Linked DNA regions of Nitrosospira lacus. The main gene of each other region encodes a partner of the protein of the gene in region 2 in a complex. Links are inferred from orthologs where the notes say so. Each region holds a gene or a part of one and is shown on either strand. Other genes may lie near its edges. The genes, in order: EBAPG3_RS01545 and xseA.

What was found.
Region 1: the proteins of xseA (region 2) and EBAPG3_RS01545 are in contact, whole or in part, in a cryo-EM structure (PDB 8TXR), measured with the Escherichia coli proteins. The link is inferred for Nitrosospira lacus from one-to-one orthologs.

The regions. Positions count from the first base shown.
Region 1 is NZ_CP021106.3:353,546-361,549, reverse strand. What follows is about bases 2,518-5,417. They hold EBAPG3_RS01545 (exodeoxyribonuclease VII small subunit), read left to right. Parts: upstream 2,518-3,790; coding sequence 3,791-4,045; downstream 4,046-5,417. Other genes in these bases: dxs (1-deoxy-D-xylulose-5-phosphate synthase), read left to right, coding at 4,975-5,417; EBAPG3_RS01540 (polyprenyl synthetase family protein), read left to right, coding at 4,035-4,928; EBAPG3_RS01550 (aromatic ring-hydroxylating oxygenase subunit alpha), read right to left, coding at 2,518-3,547. In the rest of the region: EBAPG3_RS01560 (fatty acyl-AMP ligase), read right to left, coding at 1-1,443; EBAPG3_RS01555 (SpoIIAA family protein), read right to left, coding at 2,058-2,402; more of EBAPG3_RS01550, read right to left, coding at 2,444-2,517; more of dxs, read left to right, coding at 5,418-6,819; GTP cyclohydrolase FolE2, read left to right, coding at 6,886-7,686. UniProt on the Escherichia coli protein: Bidirectionally degrades single-stranded DNA into large acid-insoluble oligonucleotides, which are then degraded further into small acid-soluble oligonucleotides.
Region 2 is NZ_CP021106.3:2,814,172-2,822,176, forward strand. What follows is about bases 3,101-6,001. They hold xseA (exodeoxyribonuclease VII large subunit), read right to left. Parts: upstream 5,273-6,001; coding sequence 3,929-5,272; downstream 3,101-3,928. Other genes in these bases: EBAPG3_RS12820 (THUMP domain-containing class I SAM-dependent RNA methyltransferase), read right to left, coding at 3,101-3,293; EBAPG3_RS12825 (DUF423 domain-containing protein), read right to left, coding at 3,327-3,701; EBAPG3_RS12840 (MotA/TolQ/ExbB proton channel family protein), read left to right, coding at 5,653-6,001. Outside these bases: EBAPG3_RS12805 (MlaA family lipoprotein), read left to right, coding at 1-290; protease HtpX, read right to left, coding at 568-1,449; EBAPG3_RS12815 (disulfide bond formation protein B), read right to left, coding at 1,511-2,023; more of EBAPG3_RS12820, read right to left, coding at 2,091-3,100; more of EBAPG3_RS12840, read left to right, coding at 6,002-6,267; EBAPG3_RS12845 (ExbD/TolR family protein), read left to right, coding at 6,304-6,720; EBAPG3_RS12850 (Trm112 family protein), read left to right, coding at 7,075-7,254; EBAPG3_RS12855 (ADP-ribosylglycohydrolase family protein), read left to right, coding at 7,321-8,005. UniProt on the Escherichia coli protein: Bidirectionally degrades single-stranded DNA into large acid-insoluble oligonucleotides, which are then degraded further into small acid-soluble oligonucleotides.

The DNA.
Region 1 (8,004 bases), 2.5 Mb from region 2 along the record:
GCCGGTATCCAGCCAGTTACCAGGACGGAGAGTCTTTTGAGTATCCTCCGGATTATTGAAATAGCCCGTCATAATACTACTACCATATACCAATACGCTGCCTACTCTCAAATCAGGCAGAGTCAACCCGGCATCGTCCACAACCTTGACGGTATGCCCGGGCAAGGGGCGGCCACAATTTACAAATTCGCTATATTTTCTGCCTTCCGCTTGTAAGCGGACCGCCATCTTTTTATCTACCAGCGTGCCAGCATCAACCCGCAAGCTTTGAAAGCCACGGCCAACCTGAGAAAAGGTAACGGCTAGCGTCGATTCAGCCAGTCCGTAGCACGGTAGAAAGGCTCGTGCGTCAAAACCCGCCGGGGCGAATTTTTCAGCGAAATTTCTCAAGGTATCCGGACGGATCATCTCCGCACCGACACCCGCCGCACGCCAACTGCTAAGATCAAGATCTTCCAGATCCGAATCACGAACTCGCAGGGTGCAAAGTTTGAGGCCAAATGGCTGGCTAAATGCGACGGTAGCACGATTTCGACTGATCAAGCGCAACCATTGCAGAGGCCGGATTGCAAAATCACGGGTAGCCAGGTAGTCGACCGAAACTTGCGCCACCATGGGTGCCATGACCATTCCCACCAGCCCCATATCATGATAAAAGGGCAGCCATGACGCACAGCGATCACCGGAACGTATCTCCAGGCCATTACGCACAATTCCTTGCAGATTGCTCATTAAGGCCCGCTCGGTAATGATGACTCCGCGCGGAATACGAGTGCTGCCTGAGGTAAATTGAAGATAGGCGATTTCGTCAGGATGATTTGCTTTCAGCGACATCTCGGGAGCGGGGAGCTCTCCCAGCTGCTCAGGTGTACCCACCCATCTCAACCCTTGAGATCCCTCGGCAGCCTCTTCAAGAAAGCCTATATAGTCTGCATTGGCCAATGCTGCACTTGCCTGACCGCCCTCGAGCATTCCCCGGAGCTGCTGAACATACACCGTGTGGCTGCCAAGGTTGACCGGAACCGGCATTGCAAAAGGAATCAGTCCCGCGTAGCGGCACCCATAAAATAATTCGACAAATTCGGGGGTGGTGTCGGCAATAAGTGCTACGCGATCACCATGAACCAGGCCAAGGCCCGCTAAACGCCGGGCCAAAACACGGGCATTTTGCCTTAGCGCCTGATAGGAAAGGACCGAGCGTAAATTCCCCTTGGCATCGTAGAAGTTATATCCAGCATTCCCTGACGCCGCGTATTCTAAAGCAGCCGTTAATGTCTCAAAATCAGCTAATCTCTGAGTTTGGGTGTTGGAAGTCGGTGTTGGAGTTATTGCTATCGGCGACTCGCCTGACAATTGAGGATTAAACGCTTGCGTTAGCGGAGCGTTCAACTTCGCTATTGTTGAACTCAAGGTCTTCCCCTCCAAATTAATGGGACTAGTCATTTTTTTATAATGTAAAGGATTCCGGTCGGATACGCACTGGTTGTGGTTGTTAATCTATTCACGGCTTGATTTGAAATTTTAATCTTTTCCTTCAATACCTAGAATAATTACTGTGATAACAAGTACTCACTAATACAATCATAAGTGTTAATAAAATTAACTTCCGAGCTTATATTATGGCGGATTTCTCTGTCAAGGCAATATTGGCTGCTGCTCATATAGTCCTTAAAAGACGGATAAAGCGCCAGTTTCTCGGTATTTGAAATGACATTGAGATATTTATGAGCCCCCACCTGTCGCATATAAGAGTAACAGGTTCCATTTTGGACGAGTTGGGGATCAATATAAAGAGATTTTGGAGAATGGAGGAGAAATGTGTCGTTTTTTTGCAACAAAAATTTTCTTCATAGTTAATTAATCAATAATCAACAGAAATTGTGCAGATGAAGAACCTGCCATGAAATCACATTTGGATAGAAGGGACTGGACGCGTGATTGTATCGACCACTTTTGTGATGATTCCGGAACCCGGATTAAAGGATTTCGGGTGGATATCTGTCACGCCCTTTCATTCTTGGCTTTCTTCCGTTCGTTAAGCACGAAGACAAACAATGTTAAGCAACTACCCATGCCCTCGCGCTGGCGTAATCGCTAAATACCCTGATGCTTGCATCAATGAAAAGATTGGATACCCAGGCGCCCCAAGCCTGCCATTGATTATTGGTGATAATTGCAATCCGATTGAATTCGCTGCCATGCTCGCGGATGAATTTGATGTCTTCCCATGCGACATCGACGGTATAGCCGAGCATGTCGCGCCAATCCAACAGAAGATTCATCCGGCTTCCCGACCGGGATTTGTAGATCACCTGCTCTTCGAATTCCTTATAATCAGCTAGGGTGAATTCACCGAAAACGGCAACGCTTATGAGATTGTCGGTTTCTTCAATCGTAATCATGGGTCAAGTCACTTATGATAAATAAATTCAATAAGCCGGAATTAAATGTGTGATCCAATTTCCCGGCGCAGAAATTCATGAAAGTGCGCCATGCCATCTTCCATGGGCGATTGATAGGGCCCGATTTCATTCGTACCCTGCTCATATAGTGCGCGGCGGCCGGCGGTTAACAGTTTGCAAATTTCATCATCCTCAACGGCGGTTTCGTGGTAGGCAGCTTGCTCGGCTTCAATAAACTCGCGTTCGAACAAGGCAATATCCTCGGGATAATAGAATTCGATCACGTTTGTGCAACGCTCGGTCCCAGTCGGCAACAACGTGCTGATAACCAATACATGAGGATACCATTCCAGCATGATATTAGGATAGTAGAGCATCCAGATTGCTCCGTAGGCCGGTGTCCTCCCCTTGGTCTGGAGCAACAATTGTTCATGCCATCTGGCGTAAACCGGCGTGCCGGCGCGGGTGAGTCCATGATTTATCCCGACCGTCTGCACGTTGTACCACTCGCCGAACTCCCATTTCAATTCAGCGGTGTTTACGAAGTTGCTCAAGCCCGGGTGATATGATTCGACGTGATAGTCTTCCAGATACACCTCGATAAAAGTCTTCCAATTGCAGGCATATTCCTCGATCAGCACTCGCTCCAGTACATGGCCGGAAAAATCGAAATTCTTCAGGACGCCCAGATGAGCCATGTCGCGTGTTACATCCCGTTTGCCCGCGAATAGCAGGCCATTCCAACTCTGTAAGGATGTCGTGTCCAGGTTGAGGCAAGGATTCTCGGAAAATTGGGGGGCTCCCAGCAGCGTGCCATTCATATCATAAGTCCAGCGATGCACGGGACAAACAATATTCCGGGTATTGCCGCGTCCCCTGAGTAAAAGTGATTGTCGATGGCGACATACATTTGACAATAATTCAATGCCATCCTTGTTCCGTACCAGCACCTTGGCGCTATTCATCCACTCCAGCACATAGTAGTCCCCGACGTTCGGCAGCATAATTTCGTGGCCCACGTAGCCTGCCCCCTGATCGAATAGAAGGCGTTTTTCCAAATCAAGGATACGAGGGTCGAGATACCAGTCGGTGGGCAGCGGGGTGGTTGCTTGCGCCAGTTGGGAAACATCAACAAGATTGGACATATCAGGTACTTTCCTTCTCAAGGGGATTCAAAAAAGACGATTGCCATGCAAAAAAACCCGGCATTTGCTGAAGAAACGCAACTAGTCAAGCCGGAAGAGCGTGATATCTTTTCTAAAACGCCTATAATCTCGACTAAAAGACGCTGCTGAAGAAAGTTTCATGTATTTAATTGACCTGACCCTGCTTATTGCGTTATTTTTGCAAATTCCCGGACGCATCTATTCTGTGACACTGTGCTTATCATGACAAAGCCTGCTAAACCCGTCAAATTTTCGCGGCCAGAAAGTTTTGAAGTGGCATTGACGGAATTGGAAAGTATCGTGGTCGAAATGGAGGCAGGACAAATGCCGCTCGAAGCTTCGCTCTCAGCCCATAAGCGGGGCGCAGAGCTGCTGCAATATTGTCAGTCCAAGCTGCGCGATGCGCAACAACAGGTGCGTCTCCTTGAGGCTGATACGCTGAAAAATTTCTCCCCGCCCGGTATCGATGATCGCTGATTTCCAGGATTGGGCGAGGAGCCGCCAGGTACGCATAGAAACTTCCCTGCAGACCTTACTTCCCGCCGCAGATGTTCCTCCAGAGCGTCTGCATGACGCCATGCGCTATACCGTTCTGGGTGGCGGGAAGCGAGTACGTCCGCTGCTTGCGTTCGCGGCGGGAGAGCTGAACAACGCGGACGAAGAGCGTGTAACGATTGCGGCGGCGGCGGTGGAGTTGATCCATGCTTATTCCCTGGTGCATGACGATCTGCCGTGCATGGATGACGATGTGCTGCGGCGGGGTAAACCTACTTGCCATGTAGAATACGATCAGGCCACCGCGTTGCTGGCGGGCGACAGCTTGCAAAGCCTGGCCTTCCAATTGCTGGCTGAATATCGCTTGACGGATAGCCCCCAAATGCAGCTGGAAATGATCAGGCAGCTGGCACAAGCAGCGGGCTCGCGGGGCATGGCGGGCGGACAGGCGGTTGATCTCGCCAGCGTTGGCAAGACATTGAGTCTGCCGGAGCTGGAATTTATGCATATTCATAAAACCGGGGCGCTTATACGCGCTGCGGTAATGCTCGGCGCCTATTGCGGCACCAGTCTGAATGAGAATCAACTGACAAGTCTTGATCATTTCGCCAAATGTATCGGTCTTGCGTTCCAGGTCGTCGACGACGTGCTTGATGCTGAAGCTAGCACGGCGACCTTGGGTAAAACCGCGGGCAAGGATGCCGAAAACAACAAGCCCACCTACGTAAGTATCCTCGGAAGCAGCCAGGCGCGTGAGCTGGCCGAGGAGTTGCGGCGCGACGCCTATCAGGCACTGGAGATTTTTGGCGCAACAGCGGGACGGTTACGGCAACTAACCGATTTCATCATTCATCGGGAGTTTTGAGCTGATGTTTGCCACAATAAAGAATACAACATTTTTCAGGGTTTAAATGTATCCACTGCTTGACACCATTAATATCCCTTCCAAGTTGCGAAGGCTGGAACGCAAGCTGCTGCCGCAGCTCGCGGACGAATTGCGCCAGTTCCTTGTTGAATCAGTAGCTAAAACAGGAGGACATCTGTCGTCGAATCTCGGCACAGTCGAGTTGACCATTGCATTGCATTATGTTTTCAATACGCCTCATGACCGTTTGGTATGGGATGTTGGTCACCAGACCTACGCTCACAAGATTCTTACCGGCCGTCGTGAAGGCATGAGCAAATTGCGCATGCAAGGCGGCGTTGCAGGATTCCCGCGACGTGATGAAAGTGAGTACGACGCATTCGGTACGGCGCACTCCAGTACATCCATCAGCGCCGCGCTCGGTATGGCGGTAGCGGCGCAAAGGGAAGGAAAGGACCGGCGCGTAGTAGCGGTTATCGGCGATGGTGCGATGAGCGCTGGCATGGCGTTCGAGGCATTGAACAACGCAGGCGCCATGAACACTAATTTGCTGGTGATACTCAACGACAATGACATGTCGATATCGCGCCCGGTAGGGGCGCTTAACAATTACCTGGCCAGGCTCATGTCGGGACAATTCTATGCGACGGCCCGGCGTGCTGGCGAGAAAATGCTGGGTGTGGTGCCACCGATGCTGGAGCTGGCCAAACGCGCGGAAGAGCACGTAAAGGGGATGGTAACGCCAAGCACGTTATTTGAAGAATTCGGTTTCAATTATATCGGTCCCATCGACGGTCATGATCTTGACATATTGGTGACCACGCTCAATAACATAAAACATCTCAACGGCCCCCAGTTCCTGCATATAGTAACGCGCAAAGGCGCCGGTTATAAGGCGGCGGAGGATGATCCGATTCTCTACCATGGTGTAGCCAAGTTTAATCCAGAGGCAGGTATCCTTCCCAAGGCTGCCGGCAAGCCTGCCTATTACCAGATTTTCGGGGAGTGGCTGTGCGACATGGCGGCACTGGATGAGCGCCTGATCGGAATCACACCGGCGATGCGTGAAGGCTCGGGGCTGGTGAGATTTTCCGAGGAATATCCCGATCGTTATTTTGATGTCGGTATCGCCGAGCAGCACGCGGTCACTTTCGCGGCGGGCTTGGCCTGTGACGGCATGAAACCGGTAGTGGCCATTTATTCAACGTTTCTGCAACGAGCCTACGACCAGTTGATTCACGACGTCGCGATCCAGAACCTGCCGGTAGTGTTTGCCATAGACCGCGCCGGATTGGTAGGTGCGGATGGTCCCACTCATGCCGGCAGTTTTGATTTAACCTATTTGCGATGTATCCCGAATATTACCGTGATGACCCCGTCCGACGAGAACGAGTGCCGTCAGATGCTCTATACCGCCTTTCAAATGGATACGCCCACCGCAGTACGATATCCACGTGGCGTGGGAACCGGCATAGCGCCGCAAAAACATATGCAGGTACTCCCTGTGGGACGTGGCGAGATTCGCCGCAACGGGGAGAAAATCGCACTTCTGGCTTTTGGCAGCATGCTCAAACCCTGTCTGGAAGCAGCGGAAGAATTAAACGCGACCGTTGTCAACATGCGTTTTGTCAAGCCATTGGATGAAGACCTGATTGCCTCTCTGGCAACGAGTCACGAACTATTGGTGACGGTTGAAGAGAATACCGTGATGGGCGGCGCGGGTAGCGCGGTCCTGGAATCCCTTGAAAGCAGGGGTTTTGCCGGTCCGGTGCTGCAATTGGGATTGCCGGATATTTTTATAGACCAGGGCGATCCTTCGCAAATGCTGGCGGACTGCGGGCTGGATAAGACAGGAATCGTCAGATCGGTCAGATCAAGACTTCCCGGGTAGTTAAAACTCCACCGTTTCAACCATTTTACCTGATCCGCAGGCGTCCCTTTTTGGAAGGCAGGTATCATGAACGACATGAATTTTCTTATTGCGGATGTCCAAGGCGTCTTGGATACCCGGCGTATCGCAATCAATAGGGCAGGTATCAAGGCCGTCCGTCATCCGGTGACGATTAAAGACAAGGATGGCAGCAAACAGCATACCGTGGCCCTATTCAATATGTATGTAAATTTGCCTCATAATATGAAAGGCGCGCATATGTCGCGCTTTGTGGAGATACTCAACAGCCACGAGCGGGAAATTTCCGTCGAGTCGTTTGAAAATATTTTGCGAGCCATGGTAGAGAAGCTCGAAAGCGAATCCGGCGGTATCGAAATGACCTTTCCTTATTTCATCAACAAAGCGGCGCCGGTTTCCAGAATAACAAGCCTGTTGGATTATGAGGTGACCTTTATCGGTGAAATCAGTGAAGGAAGCTACAAGTTCACCATGAAGGTCATTGTACCGGTGACCAGCCTATGCCCATGTTCCAAGGAAATTTCCGCTTACGGAGCTCACAACCAGCGCTCCCATATGTCGATCTCGATTTGCATCAACAGTTTTGTCTGGATCGAGGAGCTGATAAAAATCGCCGAAGGCCAGGCGTCATGCGAGCTGTACGGAGTACTTAAGCGTACGGACGAGAAATACGTTACCGAAAAGGCCTACGACAATCCCAAATTTGTCGAGGATGCCGTTCGCGACGTAGCTGTGGTCCTGGATCGAGATGCGCGCATAGATGCCTACGTGGTGGAATCAGAAAACTTTGAATCCATCCACAATCATTCGGCTTATGCGCTGATCGAACGGAATAAAATGAAGAACTGAGAAGCAGCGCCCGGCAGGCCCTCAAGGTCAACATTTGCATATCATCAGGGAGCCATATGTTCAGGCGCGGTTCCGGGTCCACGATAATTCTGGTGGAAGAAGGCCATAAATTGACCTTTCATGGATGGAAAGGTATAGTAACGCCCTTTCCGGGGTGTAGCGTAGCCTGGTAGCGCGCCTGGTTTGGGACCAGGATGTCGGGAGTTCAAATCTCTCCACCCCGACCAATTCATGCTAATGTGGGGCGAAATCCGATTTGAGTGGTGCCCGTAGCTCAACCGGATAGAGCACCAGCCTTCTAAGCTGGGGGTTACAGGT
Region 2 (8,005 bases):
TAATACCTTTTCTTGGACCCAGCTCGGCTCGAGACGTTGGCGGCCGTGTGCTTGATATAGCCTCCGATCCTGTTTTCATAGGCAGTTTCTTTGTAGCGCCTTTTATAGGTCCCGTAGTTGGCGGAACCCGGGCTACCGATACGCGTGCCGGATTGCTTAAATCCGAGAAGACACTGGATGAAGCCGCATTGGATAAATATGAGTTCGTGCGCGACGCCTACCTCCAGCGGAGGCGCAGCTTGGTATATGACGGCAATCCCCCCAAGAGCAAAGAAATCGAAGAAGATTGAGTTGTCCTGAGAACTCAGGAACCACAGCATCTCGTTCCGGACAAGAAGCAGACCCTGCAATGCAATACGGAGTTGTCGCTGTGCGACAACTCCGTTTCCAATTATGCTACGTTGATCTCCCCTGAGCAATATTACTTGCTTGGGGAGAAGAAAATACACGGAATCCCAAATACTTCCGAGCAAGCTCTCGAATCAAACGCCTTTCTGAATCAATTCTATCTCAAAAACGGCGAGTTACTAAGAGACTTCGCCACTTAATATTAGAGGTTAACCTAAATCAAGGCATTGCACGTAATGCCTCGATACGTGTTTCGAGTGGCGGGTGCGACATGAACAAGCCCTTGAGACCCTCACCGCCGCCGGAGATGCCGAACGCCGCCAGCCTTTCCGGCAACTGCGATGGTTCATGCTGTTGTCTAAGGCGTTCCAGCGCCGCAATCATTTTGTTCCGGCCTGCCAGCTGCGCTCCCCCCGCATCGGCGCGGAACTCGCGCTGGCGACTGAACCACATGACGATCATGCTGGCAAGTATTCCCAATACCATTTGGGCCACCAGGGTTGTGATCAGAAAAGCCGGGCCATGATCGCGCTCCGTTTTAAACACAACCCGATCCACAAAATGGCCGATCACTCTCGACAGGAAAATAACGAAAGTATTGACCACCCCCTGAATCAACGCAAGCGTTACCATGTCGCCATTTGCGACGTGGCTTATTTCATGCGCAAGCACCCCTTCGATTTCATCTTTCTGCATGGTATGCAGCAGGCCGGTGCTCACAGCCACCAGCGCATCATTGCGGTTCATGCCCGTGGCAAAGGCATTCACATCGGGCGCATCATAAATCGCCACTTCCGGCATGCCAATTCCTGCACGATCGGCCTGACGCCTGACAGTCTCCACCAGCCAACGCTCGGTTGGATCGGAAGGCTGTTCGATCACCACCGCGCCGGTCATGCGCTTTGCAGTCCACTTGGACATGGCAAGTGAAATCAGGGATCCGCCAAATCCAATTACTCCCGCCATGATAAGCAGGGAATTGAAATCGATGCCGCCACCCTCCGCATCGAGAATGCGGTCCACGCCTAACAGGCGCAGGGTAATGCTTAGCACCAACAGAATTGCCAGATTGGTAATTACAAACAGGAAAATTCGTTTCATAGAAGTAGATTCGTTTTATCATGTAAAAGACAGAGTGTAGATGGCGCTGAAAATTCAGTTTTCAAGTGCGAAAATACTCTCCATCGCTATTATGTCCAGCAAAAAAAATATAAATCGCCAAGCCGGCCAAGACCAAGAAAAAAATCGCCGACCAGTCCGGAAGATTGAGCAATGCAAATTTCCAGATCGCATCCGCGCAATCTCCGTTTGCTTCGAACATGGTGGGCCACCATCGGGCAATGGGCAGAGCATTCAAGAATTCCTCTTCGGGGCTGATACCGCATTCGAATGCCTCGGGGTAACGCACCAGCCACGCCTGACGCAGCGCAACCACCGCTCCGGCGACTGCGAGGACCCCCATCGTACCGCTGTATATCCGCCGGCCCGTTACCCGGGGATTATGGAGAAACGCCGATAGCGCAATTAAACCCACTAGCCAATAGGCTACGCGCTGCACGACGCATAATGGGCACGGCAAAAGGTTTTTTATCAGCTGGAGATAAAGAGCGTAACCGATCAGGCTGGCGCAGCTCAGAAATATTAGTAGAAAAATCGCTCTTGTTCCCGGCTTCATCGGCTAATTAAAATGACTGTTAAGATCGGACGGCCTCCTGGACTTAAAGGAAATCGGCTACAAACCCTCAATTCTTGAAGTCCACAGGTTGCTGGTCTGACTGGCACGTAATGTCGATTTCCCGAATCCTCCGCATACCACCCGCCACCATTTTGTATTCCAGTAAACGGCATTCCAGCGCACCGTTGAACAGGGGCGTACGACGCGAAGCGGTCAAGCGTATACATTTTGGCAGAAGCGGATCAGCGGTAAAAATATAAGCCTTCCAGCCGCTAAATTTTTTCTTCAACATATCTCCCAGCTTTGGATAAAATTCCAGAAGTTTCTCAGATTCTCCTATGCGGACACCATAGGGAGGATTGGTAACAAGAAAGCCAAAAGGAGCGGGTGCGGAGATTTCCAGCACATTCGCCTGCTTCAGGGTGACGATCTCGGAAAATCCCGCGGCGGACAAGTTTGCATGAGCATCCGCCAAAATGTCACCATACAAGTCGCTGCCGAATAGGGGCTGGCGGACCAACGGCTTTTGCCGTGCCAGGGCTGCATCCTTAAGCCGGATCCAGAGCCTTTTATCAAATTTCTTCAGCTTTTCAAAAGCAAAACCACGTCCCGATCCAGGGGCAATGTTTAATGAAATTTGTGCTGCTTCCAGCAAAAATGTACCGCTGCCACACATCGGGTCAAGCAGTGGAACACCCGGTTGCCAGCCCGTCAAGCTTAAAATTCCGGCAGCCAGATTCTCCCGTATCGGAGCTTCTCCGCTACTTTTTCTTAGACCGCGCTTGAATAGCGCATCACCGGAGGTATCCAGATATAAGGAAAACTGCCGCGCATCAAGAAAACCGTGAATGCGCATATCCGGCTGCACCGTATCCACACTGGGACGACTGCCGGTAATCTCGCGAAATTTGTCGCAGACCGCATCCTTGATTCTGAGAGTGACAAAATCGAGACTGCGCAGCGGGCATTTGATTGCAGCCACGTTGACACGAATAGTGAGCGCAGGAACAAACCATTCATTCCACGGCAAGGCGCGGGCAATTTTATATATGTCGCCCTCGTTCGCATAGGATTGACTTGCAACCTGCCAAAGAATGCGGCTGGCAACGCGGCTTTCCAGATTAGCCCGATAGCAGATGCGCCAGTCGCCCTGAAATTGTACTCCGCCATCGTGTCCGCGCACAGACAACGCACCCAGTTGTTCCAGCTCGGAGACAAGTACGGGCTCCAGTCCGCGCGGACAAGGAGCAAAAAAATAGTGATGCGTCACCGATGCAATGAAATCATAGATGCAATCATCGTCTCATTTGGCCGACCATACACCATACGCAAGCATCGCCCATGCGCTTAGAAACGCTACCCCGCCCAGCGGCGTTATCGCGCCGAGTCCGCGTACCCCTGTCAAACTTAGTGCATACAGGCTGACTGAGAACAAAATGATTCCCGCAACCATCGACCAACCGGAGAACACGATCAGTCTGGATTTGGGAAAGTGCAGCAGTATCAGACCCACCGCGAGCAGACCCAGCGCATGATAAAAATGATACTGTACCCCGGTTTGATACACCGCAAGCATGTCGGTGGAAAGCCGCTGTTTCAGACCATGCGCGCCGAAAGCGCCGAGAGCTACGCACAGAAATGCGTTGATAGCGCCGAGCATGAGGAAGGTTCTTGGCATGGGAGATAATTTCCTGGTGAAGAAGGCTAAACAAAATACGGTAGCTGGAGAGTCGCATGAATTAATGCGGAAAAACAGTACCTCGTACCGGGGACTGAGGCGGGTGTCAGACACATCCCAAGTCTGCATTACCGCACCCTAAATGTCCACAATGATCGTGATTTTTTTACAATCGCCATGGGTATCAGCGTGGCGATGCGTCGGATACGCCCCCTCCCCCCTGTTGGCTACTCGCCCTTCTCCGACACGTTTGCCTTGCTCCACCCTTTGGCAAATTCCACCCGTATGAGATCGCCGACGCCAATCTGATCACTATTTCTCAGTATCGTGCCATCGGCGGTATAAGCGATACTGTAGCCGCGCTCCAATACCGACGCAGGGTGAAGATGCGCAAGGTTGGCCTCCTGACGCCGCAAACTCATCATGAGCATTTCAATGCGGCGGGCACCCGCCCGGTTCAGCCGCAGACCGAGTTCATGCTGCCGCTCGATCAGGCGGGAAACGTCAGGCCGGGTAACGGTAATGCGCTGATCCAGGTCGCGCAGGCGCCAGTATCGGATCTCCAAATTCCGTTGCCACGAAGCGGCGAGGCGTTCACGCAAACGCTGAAGGTGTATCAGCTGATTCTCGATCCGCTCGCCGGGATGTATCAGCCGGCCGGCGAGCAAATCGGTATTTTGCATACGGCCTTCGATACTCCGCTGCATATCCCGTTGTATACGGCCATACAGAATTTTCGCACGATGCCATATTTCTTCCCGATCCGGACAGACGAGCTGGGATGCGCCCGTCGGCGTGGGTGCGCGAATGTCGGCGACAAAATCAGCAATGGTAAAATCGGTCTCGTGACCCACGCCACTAATAATAGGAAGGGGGCATGCGGCAATCGCCCGCGCCACGATTTCTTCGTTAAACGGCCACAGATCCTCGATGCTGCCACCCCCCCGGCATACGATCAGCACATCACACTCCGCACGGCTCGCAGCCTTCTGAATAGCTGCGGCTATTTTTACGGCCGCTCCAGCTCCCTGCACCGGCGTGGGGTATACGACTACCGGCAGGGAAGGCATGCGCCGCCGCAATGTCGCTAGAACATCATGCAATGCGGCAGCGGCCGGGGAAGTAATGACGCCAAGCTGTTTTGGGAATAATGGCAGTGGTTTTTTCCGGTCAGGCTCAAACAGTCCCTCTTTTCCCAATCGGCCCCTGAGTTGCTCAAAAGCCTCGAATAACGTACCTAACCCTAGCCGCCGGATGGTCTCGACGTTCAACTGAAAATCTCCGCGCGCCTGGTACAACGTCACAAGCGCACGCACTTCCACCTGCATGCCGTCCCTGGGCTCCCAGCCCAGATACTGGTTTTTATCCCGGAACATGACGCAACGTACTTGAGCGCTCGAATCCTTAAGGGAAAAATACCAGTGCCCCGAACCGTAGCATTTGATATTCGAAATTTCGCCGCTCACCCATAACAATGGAAATGCCTGCTCAAGCAAGTCCTTAGCGCCACGGTTTAATTCACTCACACTCAAGACAGTGCGAGCAATCTCCATTTCCATAAGAAAATTCATCTTGACATTCTACAGTAATCCACATTCGTCACAAAAATTGCATAATTGTCCCGGTCAAACCCGCATGGATCCTATACATATGGATAACTTACTGTTTTACAACGATTATATAGAAGTTCAAAAATTGACCTATCCAAAAAATATTGTTATGGGAAGCCTACTTAATCTTCTTATCTGCAAGCTATCCACAAACTTATCCACAGCAATTGTGGACAAGAAAATAATGCCTCTTACCCCTTATCCTTGCCGAAATTACATGAGCAAGATACATTATCCCAAATTCGGTAATTGAACGAGCCGGTGAAATGTAAGGCATTTGTGGGCTGCATTTACGATTATGGCTCGGATTTTATAAACCGGATTACCAAGGAGACCATCGCGTGTTCGCTTTGATTCAAGCTGCCGGCTGGCCAATCTGGCCGATTATTCTGGCCTCCGTCGTTGCTGCCGGCATTATTGGTGAGCGCTTATGGACTTTGCGCCTGGGCGTGGTAACGCCGAGAGACCTCCTGCCGGAAGTGGTGCACGAGTACCGGAAAAGCGGTGTCAGTGAAGATATGCTTACCCGTCTCCAGAATCATTCTCCCCTTGGGCAGATTTTTGCGGCGGGTTTGAGAAATGACAAGAGCACGCGCGAGATCATGAAGGAGTCCATCGAAGAAGCGGGGCGTTCAGTAGCTCATGACCTTGAGCGTTATCTCACCACGCTGGGAACCATCGCTTCCCTGAGTCCGCTGATGGGTCTGTTCGGAACCCTGGTGGGCATGATCGAAATTTTTGGCGCGAATACGTCTTCTACCGGGAGCGGCAATCCGGCACAACTCGCTCATGGTATTTCCGTGGCGCTTTATAATGCGGCATTCGGCATCCTGGTAGCTATTCCCAGCATGATTTTTTATCGTCACTTCCGCGCCAAGGTGGATGCACTGGTGGTGGAAATGGAATTACAAGCGTTAAAGCTGGTGGAAATCATTCACGGCGAGCGGCGGGACTGATCACTTGCCGTTATTTGCCATGACACTGCCAATCCCATGAATTTCCAGCGCGGCCGACAAAAAGAAGAGCCTGAAATTAATCTGGTGCCAATGATCGATGTATTACTGGTAATTCTGATTTTCCTGATGATTACCACTACATACTCGAGATTTTCCGAACTCGAAATCAATCTGCCGCAGGCAACGTCCGGCGAACCTGCTGACCGCCCCAATGTCATCGACATCTCGATCAGCGCTACCGGGAGCTATACGGTCAACCGTACACCCGTTAAAAACCCAAGCACTGAAGGACTCAGCAGTGAATTACGCGCCGCGGCGGCGAATCGCCCTGATCCGGTGATCGTTATCAACGCGGATGCACACGCCGCGCATCAGTCGGTTATAGCGGTCATGGAGGCAGCCCGTCTGGCGGGATACGGTCGCATTACTTTCACGACAGAAAACCCTCGATAACACTCCCGCAGTCATGGAACGAGCGTTAAAATGTATAGCTTTTGCAAATGATAAATCTGGATCGTCCTGAATCCGTCAGTTGGAGAGGGTGAGGTAAGCGCTTTTCGGGTGCAGGGTAGCGCATAACGCCGCATAATGATCATTCCATTTTAAATGGTTGCAGTACAACCTTTGCGAAAAATCATCCAATTGGCCCTGAGCAAACTACCCGGAATTAAGGCTCAAATGACGCAAGAAGTCTTTTTGAATCATAACACTGAAATGAAATACGCCTGTCAACTGCCGGATTCAAATCATGTGGCTGGCTGAATGTACAGGTTGATTCCGTGTAGTCTTATAAAATTGAGGTAATTTATGGATGCAAAATTGCTGGATATTCTGGTATGTCCATTGTGCAAGGGACCGCTACTTTACAGAAAATCGGAGAATGAGCTGATCTGCAAGGCGGATCGGCTGGTTTTCCCCATTAAGGATGGCATACCGGTGATGCTGGAAGACGAGGCACGCAAACTGCCTCCCGAAGAAGAAGTTTAGAGTGCGGCCGGATAATCAAAAAAATCCGGGCAAATTCATTCCGAAGAACCTGAGATCCCGGATATCATGAAGAATCCCAATAGCACCGCCATTCTTGGCGCCCTTGTGGCGGATTCCGCCGCGCTTGGTCTGCATTGGCTTTACGATCCGGTGCGCATTGCGGAAATTGAAGCGGCCCGGGGATTAGCATTCCTGCGCCCTGATGCCGACAATTATGCGGGCGCGAAAGGGTACTTCGCCCATGGTGGCAAATCTCCCGGAGACTCGACCAGCTACGGCGAGACGTGCCTGTTGATGCTGAGGCATCTGGCAAAACATGGAAAATTCGATCGTGTCGGGTATCAGACCGAATACCGCGCACACTTCGGGCCCGGTGGCGCATTCGTGGGTTATGTCGATTCCCCGACCCGTCAGACTTTGCGCACGCTGTTATCAACGGAGTCCCCTGAGTTTCCGGCGGCATCCGGTGCTGATGATGATCAGCATCCTGCCCTGGCAGCGCTTCCAGCGCTGGTTGCAACTCACATCGGAACGCTGGACGAACTGCTTGACCGGATCGACGAAGCCGTGCGCGTAACCAATAACAATGAACTGGCGGTCGCCGCGGCGCGGTGTTCAGCGGCAGCTTTGTTTGAAGTGTTGCAAGGTGCTCCGATGGGCATGGCATTGACGCATGCCCTGCCATTTGCGGGGAATACGCTCACGCCCCTGCTTGAAGAGGCGCTTGCTCTGCCCACCCTGGATTGCGTTG